3 regions of the Mesorhizobium sp. M7A.F.Ca.US.010.02.1.1 genome follow, and region 3 is predicted to be linked to each of the others. Evidence: predicted binding sites of a transcription regulator. Region 3 holds the regulator's gene; each other region holds the start of a gene.
The links. The regulator PhoB, encoded in region 3, activates phosphate uptake and scavenging genes when phosphate is short. The targets are predictions, from matches to a motif close to TGTCATNNANCTGTCAT.
Positions count from the first base shown of each region.

Region 1 (4,165 bases), on a different contig from region 3:
ATGCACCTGCGCCTCGGCATCGACATTCTGCAGGATGGAGACGCGTGTCGCCGAGCCGCCGGCAAGCAGCTTGTCGAAGGTCTTGTTCTCGGCGGTCGGAAGGCTCAGCAGGGCGACGCCCTCGACGTAGTAAGGCCGGGAAAAATTGACCAGCTGCGAGCGCTGGGCGCTCATCGTCATGAACTGAATGGTGATGTCGACCTTGTTGGTGGTGACGTTGGGGATGCGCTGTGCCGGATCCTGCATCACGAACTCGACCTTGGTCGGATCGTCGAAAAGGCCCTTGGCAAGAATGCGCCCCATGGTGATGTCCATGCCGACGAGTTCGCCGGCATCGTTCTCGAAGTGCCACGGCGCATTGGTGCTGCCGGTGCCGACGATCAGCTTGCCGCGATCGAGCACGGTGCGCAGCAGGCTGTCGGGTGCTGCCTGGGCAGCGGCCTTTTGGGCATCGACGGTTACCGCCGCACCCACGACGCCGGCCGCGGCCAGTCCCGCCATTCCCAATTTCAGAAAATCACGTCTTCCGGATGTGTCGTTCACGGCGACCTCCTTTCGTTTGTGTTCCCCTTGCACAGGCAATACACGCGTCAGTGACGTCGAAGCGATTGTCTCTTACAAGAGACGCATGTATCCTGTACAGGACAGATACTAACACCGGGAATCAACAATGCAAGATGGCAATACCTCGGCACTTTCAGCCGGCGAGAAGATTTCGGGCTCCCGTGAAAAGGGGCTCAACCGGGTGCTCGAGATTCTGGAGTTTCTTCACACGACCCAGCGCGCGATCGGCATTGGCGACCTTGCCAAGGGCGTGAACGCGCCCCGCTCGACGGCCTATACGCTGGTGCGGTCGCTGGTCGATGCGGGACTGCTGGAAATGGAAGGCGACGGCAATCGCGTCTATTTCGGCAAGAAGCTCTATCTCTACGGAATGGACTATGTGCGGGGCAACGACCTGTTGAGGCGGGGGCGCCAGGAGGTCGACAATCTGTCGCGCGAGACCGGCGAGACTTCCGAACTGTGCATGCTGCAGAGCGGCCGCTATACGATCGTCCATGCGAGTCCCGGCACCAGACCGTTCCGCATCAGTTCCGCCACCGGCTTGCAGATACCGCTGCCCTGGACAGCCTCGGGGCGGCTGCTTCTGGCGGGGCTGGAGAAGGCTGAGATCGAAGACATGGTGTCAAACGACGACCTCGTGCTGCCCGACGGGCGCAAACTGCGGCTTGACGATTTCGTCGCCGACATCGCAAAAGCCCAGGTCACCGGCTATTGCGTCACTTCGGGCCTTGTCGATGCCTATACGAAGTGCCTTGCCGCACCGGTGTTTTCAGCGCCGGGCAAGGTCGAGGCGACGATGTGCCTGGTGGTCCCCATCGATACGTCCGAGGAGCGGACCGGCGAACTCATCGGCTTGCTGCGTGATCGTGCCGCAAAGCTTTCGATCGCCGGGTAGCGCGCGGGCGAGCGAATGCCAACTCACGCAATGATGTCGGGAATGATCTTGTCTTCCAGTGCCATCAGCCGATCCTTGAGGAACAGCTTCTTCTTCTTCATGCGCTGGATCTGCAGCGGATCGCAGGCCATGGCGATCATCGCGTTGATGGCGGCATCGAAATCGGCGTGTTCCTGCTTCAGGCGGGAAAATTCGAGGCGAATATCGGCCTGTTCCTGATCGGACATTCTCTACCGTCTGCACGTCTGCGGCGCCCAAAGCTGGGCCTGATTGGGCGGGGCCGGGTGTTTTGTCACCGGCGTGCAGCCCATATCACATTTCACAGTGTCGTGGAATGCTACCACGGATCATTCGACATCGCCCGCGGAAGGTGACACACTGTCACCGTGCCGTCACAGAAGCGAACCTGCGGTGGACGCGCCGTGACGGTTGCAATCGAGGAAAACCATGAAAGGGAGAACCAATCATGTCTCTTGCATCCCATCTTGATGAGTTGCAGCGGAAACACGGCGACATCGAACGTGAAATCGATGACGCGATGAATCATCCATCGGTCGACGACCTCGAAATCGTGAATCTCAAGCGACGCAAGCTGGCACTCAAGGACGAGATTGAAAAACTAAGAGGCAAACCGACCACGCATTGATACCCTCCTGACATAGCCGCCCAATATTCGCGGCCTCTTTTCCCGGCGGCACCACGCCGCCGGTGTGGAGGGTTTTGATTTCCAGCACCGGTCTGTCAGCCGAAGCTGGACTTGCACCCGGCTCAATCTCCGCTTCGGCCGTCGCCCGTTTCGCCAGAACATCGATTGTTTCTGGTCGCCGGCGGCGGGCGATTCCGGCCAGTGGCGACCTGTCGCCATTGACAAGCCATCTTTGCTCCTCCACCTCATGCCCGGACCTCAGCGCATCGGCCCGGGGCGTCGTTGTGCGTCCATGCAGGACACAAGATGCCCCAGAGACAAAAGGCTGCCGGCATGACCGGATATTTTTCCTCTCCTTTCCCCCGCCGCACGTCGGTCGGCGTCGATGTCGGCGGCGTGGTCGTCGGCGGCGGCGCGCCTGTCGTCGTCCAATCGATGACCAACACCGACACGGCCGATATCGACCAGACGGTTGCGCAGGTCGCAGCCCTCCACCGGGCCGGCTCCGAGATCGTGCGCATCACCGTCGATCGCGACGAGAGCGCCGCCGCCGTGCCGCGCATTCATGAGCGGCTTCAGCGGCTGGGTATCCACGTGCCGCTGGTCGGCGATTTCCACTATATCGGCCACAAGCTTTTGGCCGATCACCCGGCCTGCGCCGACGCGCTGGCCAAATATCGCATTAACCCCGGCAATGTCGGCTTCAAGGACAAGAAGGACCGCCAGTTCGCCGATATCGTCGAGATGGCGATCAAGCATGACAAGCCGGTACGCATCGGTGTCAACTGGGGCTCGCTCGACCAGGAGCTTTTGACCCGGCTGATGGACGACAACCAGGACAAGGGTTTCCCGCTGACGGCCCAGGAGGTGATGCGCGAGGCGATCGTGCAGTCGGCGATCCTGTCGGCCGAGATGGCGGAGGAGATCGGCCTTGACCGCGAGAAAATCATCCTGTCGGCCAAGGTCAGCGGCGTGCAGGACCTGATCGCCGTCTATACCGAACTCGCCACCCGCTCCAATCATGCGCTGCATCTCGGCCTGACCGAAGCCGGCATGGGCTCGAAGGGCATCGTCGCTTCGTCGGCCGCCATGGGCATCCTGCTCCAGCAAGGCATCGGCGACACCATCCGCATCTCGCTGACACCGGAGCCGAATGGCGACCGCACGCGCGAGGTGCAGGTGTCGCAGGAATTGCTGCAGACCATGGGGTTCAGGCAGTTCGTGCCGATTGTTGCCGCTTGCCCCGGTTGCGGCCGCACCACCTCCACCGTGTTCCAGGAACTCGCCCAGAACATCCAGGCCGATCTCAGGAAGAACATGCCCGTGTGGCGCGACAAATACCCCGGCGTCGAGAACCTCAAGGTCGCGGTGATGGGTTGCATCGTCAACGGCCCTGGCGAGTCCAAGCATGCCGATATCGGCATTTCGCTGCCCGGCACGGGCGAAATGCCGACGGCGCCTGTCTTCGTCGACGGCAAAAAGGCGGCGACGCTGCGCGGGCCGTCGATCGCCGCGGATTTCGAGAAGATGGTCGCCGACTATATCGAGCAACGGTTCGGTCGCGGCAAGGCCGCGGCCGAGTAGAACCGATGCAGCGTTTCCTTTGGGCAGCGCTGATCCTGCTGTACGGGCTGACCTGGTCGACCCTTGTGCTGGCCGATCCGCCGCAATCCGCCAAGCAGCGGCTGATCGACAAAGTCTGCAATCTGATCCAGGCGCATGCCGACCAGAACGGCCTGTCCAGGGATTTCTTCGCCCGGCTGATCTGGAAGGAAAGCCGTTTCGATCCCAACGCCGTCAGTCCGGTCGGTGCCGAAGGCATTGCCCAGTTCATGCCGGGCACCGCCAAGATGCGCGGGCTTGCCAATTCCTTCGACATCAACCAGGCGATTCCGGCTTCGGCTAGATATCTCGCCGAAATGAAAACCGGCTACGGCAATCTCGGCCTGGCCGCCGCCGCCTACAATGCCGGCGAGAGCCGGGTGTCGCGCTGGCTCAGCTCCGGGGGGTTCCTGCCGATGGAGACCGAAAGCTATGTCTTAGACATCATGGGCGAACCA
Region 1 is NZ_RZRV01000067.1:4,972-9,136, reverse strand. Features, by position in the region: gene EOA19_RS33265 (transporter substrate-binding domain-containing protein) at 1-543, opposite strand, end outside; gene EOA19_RS33260 (IclR family transcriptional regulator) at 671-1,459, shown strand; gene EOA19_RS33255 (DUF465 domain-containing protein) at 1,483-1,686, opposite strand; gene EOA19_RS33250 (YdcH family protein) at 1,926-2,105, shown strand; gene ispG (flavodoxin-dependent (E)-4-hydroxy-3-methylbut-2-enyl-diphosphate synthase) at 2,439-3,689, shown strand; gene EOA19_RS33240 (lytic transglycosylase domain-containing protein) at 3,695-4,165, shown strand, end outside.
Region 1: the regulator PhoB is predicted to act here: its motif matches at 1,839-1,855, upstream of EOA19_RS33250 (YdcH family protein).

Region 2 (4,165 bases), on a different contig from region 3:
GATCTCGGGAAAGGCGCGCAGCAGCTCCATGAGGCGCTTGACGATCAGCCGCAGCACCGGATGCGGCGTCAGATTGCGCGCCGCGATGAAGGAGAACGGCACGGCGAAGACGAAGCCGATGAAGGTCGAGACCAGCGCCACGTTGAGCGTGGTCAGCATCAGCTCGAAATATTCGGGGATGTAGAAGCTGTCCCAGACATACGAGCGGCCAAGCGGAAAGTTGAATTCCTGGGTGCCGGTGTCATGCGGGGAAGCGATATCGAACATCGCCCGCCAGACATCGTTCCAGTCCTTGGGGACGAGCCAGCTCAGGAAGTCCAGCAAATGCGGCAACCGGTCGAAGAAATGCCCGGCATTGGCCTCGTCGGCGAACCACATGGTGCTGCCAAGCGCGATGATGAGAAGGCCGACACCGATGGCGGTGTAGAGCCGGCGCAAGGACGTCTGGCGACGCCAGGCGTCGGCCATCTGGTGAGTGGCGCCGGAAGGGGCTGTCACGGAAAGGGTCATGATCGGACATGCAAGAAGGGCGGCGTTTTCTCGACGCCGCCCTTCCTGATTTCGCCGTTAGCCGCCAATGGCTGCCTTACGGGCTTCGACGATGACGTTGTAGAAGTCCGCCTTGACCGGGACGTAGCCGGTAAAGTCGCCGCCTTCGACGCCTTCGAAGCAAGCCTTGTCCTTCTTCGGCAACTGCGTGAAGAAGTCGGCGAGCTTGGCGGTCATTTCGTCGCCGAGCGCGGTGCGCACGACCAGCGGGCCGTTCGGGATCAGGCCCGAGCGCCAGACTTCGACGAAGTCGTTGGGGTCGACGGCGCCCTTGGCGACTTCCTTGTGGAAGGTGCCCGAGGTGTAGCCGTCCTTGAAGTCGCCGATACCGGAGGAATCGTCCACCGCCACATCGACCTTGCCGTCGCGCACGGCCAGAACGTTGTTCTCGTGGCCGCCGTTGAACTGGGTCGAAGCGAAGAAGGTTTCGTTCGAAGCGCCGGTGTCCTTCGGGATCTGGGTCAGCGGGATCAGATAGCCGGAGGTAGAATCCGGATCGGCGTAGCCGAGTTTCTTGCCCTTGGCCGACTTGATATCGGTGATGCCGGAGGATTTCAGCGCCAGGCCGATCGAATAGTAGCCGGTGGCGCCGTCGGTCTGCTGGGTGGTGAGGATCGGGGTGACCGCCTTCGGGTCCTTGAGAGCGATGCTGGCGTAGCCGGAAGCGCCGAGTTCGGCGAAGTCGAGCGTGCCGCCAAGCAGGCCCTGGATCACGCCGTCATAGTCGGCAGCGGGGAACAGCGAGACCTTTTCGAAGCCGAATTCGGCCTTCAGATGGTCGGCGAGGCACTGGTAGTTGCGCAGCCGGTCGGTTTCGTTTTCGCCGCCGAGAATGCCGACGCGAAATTCCTTCATGTCGGCGGCATGGGCCATGCTGGTCGCCATGGCGAGCACCGAAACGGCGCTGAAAACCATCTTCCTGAACATCTGTAATCTCTCCTGTAGGTTCCGGCCCCGCGCCGGCAGCGTTCTCGATTTTGACAGGTGCCCTTGACGCGGGCTGTCGATCCCAACCGCTCTCTCTTGTTTGTCCATGATCTTGCCCGAAAACCGGATTCCACTTTTCGGGATCATGGACTCAATATCCCGGGAATGCGGGTTCGAGCGGTGCGGCGGATGCGGCGATCTTTCGGCTGAAGGCAACGCTGGTCGAGGTGATGGCCTCGGAGATTTCCTGGCCATTGCTGTCGGCGCCATAGACGAGGCGCATGGCCTCGCGGTTGAGCTCTTCCGGCGGACCATCGAAGACGACCTTGCCGGCGGCCATGCCGATAATGCGGTTGCAATAGGTGCGGGCGGTGTCCAGCGTGTGCAGATTGGTGACGACGGTGATGCCTTCGCGCAAATTGATGTCCTGCAGCGAATCCATCACCACCTTGGCGTTGAGCGGGTCAAGCGAGGCGATCGGCTCGTCGGCGAGGATAACCTTGGGCTGCTGCATCATGGCGCGGGCAATGGCGACGCGCTGCTGCTGGCCGCCCGACAAGGTGCCGGCCGGTTGCAAAGCGGTGCGGGCGATGTCGAGCCGCTCGAGAGCTGCGACCGCCTCGGCGCATTCGGCGCGGGAGAACATGCCGAACAGGTTTGACATGGTCGAGCGGTGGTTCAGCTTGCCGAGCAGCACATTGGTGAGCACGTCGAGGCGCGGCACCAGGTTGAACTGCTGGAAGATCATGGCGCAGTCACGCTGCCAGCGCCGCAGCGGCGAGCCGCGCAACTGGGAAACCTCGGCGCCGCCAAAAAAGATCGATCCCTGGCTGGGATCGATGAGACGGTTGATCATGCGAAGAAGGGTCGATTTGCCGGCGCCCGAACGGCCGATAATGCCAACCATCTGACCCTGTGGGATGGCGATGTTGATGTCGCTGACGGCGGTGTTCTTACCAAATCGGCGGCTGACACCGCGGATTTCGAGCGTGGCGGAATTTGCTGACATGGGGCAGGTTCCAGTCTGGACCATATTGATCGTCAGGCACTCGCCTAACGCAGCCACATGAACCTGCCGTGTCGCGGTGATGTCAGTTTTGTTACGCTCCACAGGTGTGGAGTTATGGCCGGCCCAGGGCCAGCAGGTCCTCGAAGTGCTCCATGTCCCTGAAGCCGCAGAAGGCGGGAGTTTTGATTTCGATCACGGGAGCCTGCTGCTCGAAAAAGCTTGAGAGAGTCATCGAACAGGTCCTGCCATGTGGCTGCCATGACGATGATGTGAAGAATTATCCTTCGTATTTTTCCAGGAAGGCCTCGGCCGATAGTTCCCGGAAATCGTCGAGCGAAGCGCGCAGCCTGGCATGATCCCAGTCCCACCAGGCAAGCGCCTGATAACGGTCGGCGGTGCGGCGGTCGAAGCGCTCACGGATCGGTTTGGCCGGCACGCCGGCGACGATGGTGTAGGGGGCGACGTCCTTCGAGACGACGGCTCCGGCGCCGATCGCCGCGCCGTCACCGACGGTGACGCCGGGCAGGATGGTCGAGCCGTGGCCGAGCCAGGTGTCGTGGCCGATGGTGACTCGCCTGGCGCGACGCTGGGCGAAGAATTCTGTCTCGTGCTCGGCGTCGTCCCAGTAGTCCGAGGCGCGATAGGTGAAATGGTGCAGCGTTGGCCGCCAGGTCGGGTGGTTGGTGGCGTTGATGCGCACGCTGGCGGCGATGTTGGCGAACTTGCCGATCGTCGCGCACCAGACGGCGCAGTCCTGCATCATGTAGGAATAGTCGCCAAGCTCGCTTTCCGACACCCGGCTGCGGTCGGCGATCTCGGTCCAGCGGCCGAGCGTCGAATTCTGCACATCCGCCGTCGGATGGACCAGCGGCGTCTCGGACAATTTCCTGGTCATGCGGCGATTTTTCCGGGAGCGAAAGCGGTGACGTCGATGATGCGGTCGGCAACCGCCTCGCGTACGTCGTGGTCATGGAAGATGCCGAGCAGCGCGACATCAGCCGCCTTCTTGGCGGCGATGAGTTCAATCACGACATCGCGGTTTTTGGCGTCGAGCGAGGCGGTCGGCTCGTCGAGCAGCAGGATCGGATGCTCGGTGATGAAGCCGCGTGCGATGTTGACGCGCTGCTGCTCGCCACCGGAGAAGGTCGCAGGTGGCAATGCCCAGAGTTTCTCCGGCAGGTTGAGCTGCGCCAGCAAGGCGCGTGCCTTGCCGCGGGCAATCTCGCGATCCTCGCCGCGCTCGACCAGCGGTTCGGCGACGACATCCAGCGCCGAAACGCGCGGCACGGTGCGCAGGAATTGGCTGACATAGCCGATCGTTTGCCGGCGCACGGCAAGCACGGTGCGCGGGCTGGCAGTGGCGAGGTCGATCAGCCCGTCATCGTGGCTGACGATGATCTGGCCTTCGTCGACGGCGTAGTTGCCGTAGAGCATCTTCAGGATCGAGCTCTTGCCGGCACCGGACGGGCCGCCGAGCACGGTGCATTCGCCGGCCCTGATCGAGAACGAGACACCGGCGATAACAGGCAATTTGATGCCGTCGCGCAGATGCATGGTGAAGCTCTTGGCGACGTCTGAGACAACGAGGGGCGTCGGCATCAGAAGGTCCTCCAATCGCTGTTGGTTTGCGGGCCAGCACCCCCCTCTGGCCAATGCAATTGCATGTGCGGAATAACGGTG
Region 2 is NZ_RZRV01000084.1:1,071-5,235, reverse strand. Features, by position in the region: gene phnE (phosphonate ABC transporter, permease protein PhnE) at 1-510, opposite strand, end outside; gene phnD (phosphonate ABC transporter substrate-binding protein) at 568-1,476, opposite strand; gene phnC (phosphonate ABC transporter ATP-binding protein) at 1,628-2,485, opposite strand; gene EOA19_RS34490 (DapH/DapD/GlmU-related protein) at 2,763-3,380, opposite strand; gene phnL (phosphonate C-P lyase system protein PhnL) at 3,377-4,084, opposite strand.
Region 2: the regulator PhoB is predicted to act here: its motif matches at 2,565-2,581, upstream of phnC (phosphonate ABC transporter ATP-binding protein).

Region 3 (4,165 bases):
GCCTGAAGAAGGCGGCGATCTGGAACGAGGTCAAGGACCGTTTGCAAGAACCTGGCACGGGTCTTTCCGGTGGCCAGCAGCAGCGTCTGTGCATTGCACGCGCCATCGCCGTGTCACCCGAGGTGATCCTGATGGACGAACCGTGTTCGGCGCTCGACCCGATCGCCACTGCTCGCGTCGAGGAACTGATCGACGAACTGCGTCAGAACTATACGATCGTCATCGTCACCCATTCGATGCAGCAGGCAGCACGCGTGTCGCAGCGCACCGCGATGTTCCATCTAGGCTATCTGGTCGAGGAGGGCGCCACCGACAAGATGTTCACCACCCCCGACGACAAACGCACCCAGGACTACATCACCGGCCGGTTCGGCTGAGCTCAGGCATACGAGGGACGAAGATCATGGGTGAACATACCGTCGCATCTTTCGATGAGGATCTGGAGCAGATCAGCCAGCTGATCCGCGACATGGGCGATCTCGCCCGCTCGATGGTCAGTGGCTCGACCAGGGCTTTGCTCAATTCGGACAATGCGCTGGCGCAGCGCGTGGTTTCCGATGATGCCATCATGGATGCACGCCAGCGCGAGCTGGACGATCGCGCCATCACGCTGATCGCCAAGCGCCAGCCAATGGCCAACGATCTGCGTGCGGTGGTCGGTTCGATCCGCATGGCCGGCGACCTTGAGCGCATCGGCGACCTTGCCAAGAACATCGCCAAGCGCGTCGGCACTGTCGGGCTGAGTGTCACGCCGCACGACCTTTCGCATTCGATCGACGCGATGGCGCAACTGGTGCTGATCCAGGTGCAGGGGGTCGTCGACGAGTATGCCGCCGCTGACGCGGCAGCGCTTGCCACGCTCAGAAACAATGACGAACGCATCGACGTCAAATACACCTCGGTGTTCCGCGAGCTGCTGACCTACATGATGGAAGATCCCCGCAACATCACGGCGTGCACGCACTTGTTGTTCTGCGCCAAGAACCTCGAGCGGATCGGCGATCACGTGACCAACATCGCCGAAAATGCCTATTATGTTTTGACCGGCACGCAGTTGCCAGCCAATCGTCCGAAGCAGGACGAGACGGCAATGTCCGCGCCAGCGGCATAACAGGGGTGACCAGCCGATGATCGCACCACGCATCATGGTGGTGGAGGATGAGGAGCCGCTAGGCGTGCTGCTCCGCTACAATCTTGAATCCGAAGGTTACCAGGTCGAGGTGGTGACGCGCGGCGACGAGGCCGAGATCCGGCTGCAGGAGAACGTTCCCGACCTTCTCGTGCTCGACTGGATGGTGCCGGCGGTTTCCGGCATCGAACTCTGCCGCCGGCTAAGAATGCGCCCAGAGACCGAGCGGCTGCCGATCATCATGCTGACCGCGCGCGGCGAGGAAAGCGACCGCGTGCGCGGCCTCTCGACCGGCGCCGACGACTATCTGGTCAAGCCGTTCTCGACGCCGGAGTTCATGGCCAGGGTCAAGGCGCTGTTGCGCCGCGCCAAGCCGGAAGTGCTGTCCAGCGTGCTAAAGGTCGGCGACATCTTGCTCGATCGTGAATCGCACCGGGTCTATCGTAAGAAGAGCGAGATCCGGCTCGGACCGACCGAGTTCCGCCTGCTCGAATTCATGATGCGCCATCCAGGCCGCGTGTTCTCGCGCAGCCAGTTGCTCGACAATGTCTGGGGCGAAACGATCTACATTGACGAGCGCACGGTCGACGTACATGTCGGGCGGCTGCGCAAGGCGGTCAACAACGGCCGCATGCCTGATGTCATCCGCACGATCCGTGGGGCGGGCTACGCGATCAGGGAAGACTAGGTGGCTGTTCCGTCCCGATAGATCGGGAAAACTCGATTAGCACGCGGTCGCCAACAGCCGGTGGAATGTTGCACTCGTCTCATCGATGGGGAGCGAGCACGTGACGACAGGAGCGGTCATCCTCATCAGGTTTCGAATGACTGCATTTGGACCAAAGCGACAGGCAGCTTCTGGCGTTCCTCGATCTCCCAAACTCTCTATTGGGCCCCGGCTGGCCGCAGGAACCACGGCGAATTACTTGGTACGTCGCCATCTTGCCCGCAGGCTCCGACCAGAAAGCCACGCAAGAATGACTTTGAGTTAATTTAGATATACGTTCGTCGGATGACGCGCATTCTGCAGAAATATACAATTTTAATAAATTACTTCAAATTATTGCGAGTCCTCTCCTCTTTATTCATCGCTTGTCCGTCGATTGTTCAATGCGATCTCGGATCTAATGACGATTCCGTGGAACGATCTCGTTCTTTGCAGCGTTGCTTGGAAGCGGTCGCGGGACCTTTGACCAGGTCGGACACCATGAGGAAGGATTTCTGATGAGCACGGTCTTAAACGCCAAGGGCATCCCTCTTGCCTACACCGGCGCTTCCACTCATTGGTTCTCGGCCACCGGGTCTGGACCGGAACTGCATGGCACCTCCGGCAACGACTCCTTCTGGGGAGACACCGGCGTCACTGTCACGATCTACGGTGGCGCCGGCGACGACTACTATCATCTCTATTCCACCAACAATAAGGTGGTCGAGGATCCTGGGGCAGGGATCGACACGATCGACACATGGATGAGCTACAAGCTCCCCGACAATTTCGAGAACCTCGTCGTTACCGGCACCAACCGATTTGCGTTCGGAAATGCGGTGGACAACATCATCAAGGGCGGGTCGGGTCACCAGACGCTGGATGGCGGCAAGGGAAATGATGTCCTGATCGGCGGCGATGGCGCCGATACTTTCGCCATCTCCAAAGGTAATGGAAGCGATCTTATCTTCGACTTCGGTGCGACCGATGCGGTCCGGCTTGACGGCTACGACTTCACTTCGTTCGATGCCGTCCGTTCACAGATGGTCCAGGTGGAATCGAACGTGATGCTGAACCTCGGATCCGACGAGATCCTGGTGTTCAAGAATACGACCATCGACAAGCTGCAGCCCACCCAGTTCGAACTTCCGATCGACAAGTCCGCAATGACGCTGTCCTTCTCCGACGATTTCAACACGCTGAGCCTTCGGGACGGGCAGGACGGCACCTGGAATTCATTTCTGGTGGGGAGCGCCGAACGGCAGCACGTTGAGCAGCAATGGTGAGTTGCAGTGGTATATCGACGCCAATTATGGCCCGACGAGTTCGGTCCATCCGTTCAGCGTTGAGAACGGCGTCCTCACCATCACCGCCGCGCAGGCGCCGGAGGACATCAAGCCTCTGATCAACAACTACGAATACACCTCGGGGATCCTGACGACCCACGACACCTTCTCGCAAACCTACGGCTATTTCGAAATGCGGGCGGATCTTCCTGAAACAGCCGGAGCCTGGCCGGCGTTCTGGCTGCTTCCGGAGGACGGATCGTGGCCGCCGGAGCTGGACGTTGTCGAAACGCGCGGCCAGGACCCGAACACGCTCTACATGACGGCGCATTCCAATGAGACGGGAGCGCACACGAAGGTTTCGTCAACGGTGAACGTTGCGGATACCGACGGTTTCCACACCTATGGCCTGCTCTGGACGAAGGATGAGCTTGTCTGGACCTACGATGGTGTAAAGGTCGCTCAAGCAGCGACGCCGGCCGACATGCACGATCCCATGTATATGCTGGCCAATCTCGCGGTGGGCGGCATTGCCGGCCAGCCTCCTGACCATCTGGCTACGCCAGCGGAGATGAAGATCGACTACATCCGCGCCTATACGCTGGACGACCTGCAGCACCACCCCTTGGACATCGCCGGCGACCATTCGGTCTAAGCGACGCCCTTATGTTGGGGCCATGAGCCGTTAGGAGCGCGGGAATGATTGCACGGTCTGATCTGCGGGCAGTCTTGAGGCGCGCCATCGCCGATGTCGGCGTTTTTTCGTTCCTCATCAACATCCTGCTATTGGTGATCCCCCTTTATCTCTTGCAGGTCTATGACCGCGTCCTGCCTTCCTCCAGCGTCGAGACGCTTCTTTACCTCTCTGCTATCGCGGTTCTCGCACTCGCCTTTCTCGGTCTCCTTGATGCGGTCCGCTCCGTTTACACGCAGCGCGTTGCAGCCATTGTCGACAACAGACTGGGCGCGAGGACATTCGCCGTCTCGCTGGAGGCTAAGTACGCTGCGGGAGCGGCCCTGTCTCCACTGCGCGACCTTGCCTCG
Region 3 is NZ_RZRV01000029.1:14,869-19,033, forward strand. Features, by position in the region: gene pstB (phosphate ABC transporter ATP-binding protein PstB) at 1-377, shown strand, start outside; gene phoU (phosphate signaling complex protein PhoU) at 404-1,111, shown strand; gene phoB (phosphate regulon transcriptional regulator PhoB) at 1,128-1,817, shown strand; partial or broken gene EOA19_RS24375 (family 16 glycosylhydrolase) at 2,354-3,776, shown strand; gene EOA19_RS24380 (type I secretion system permease/ATPase) at 3,851-4,165, shown strand, end outside.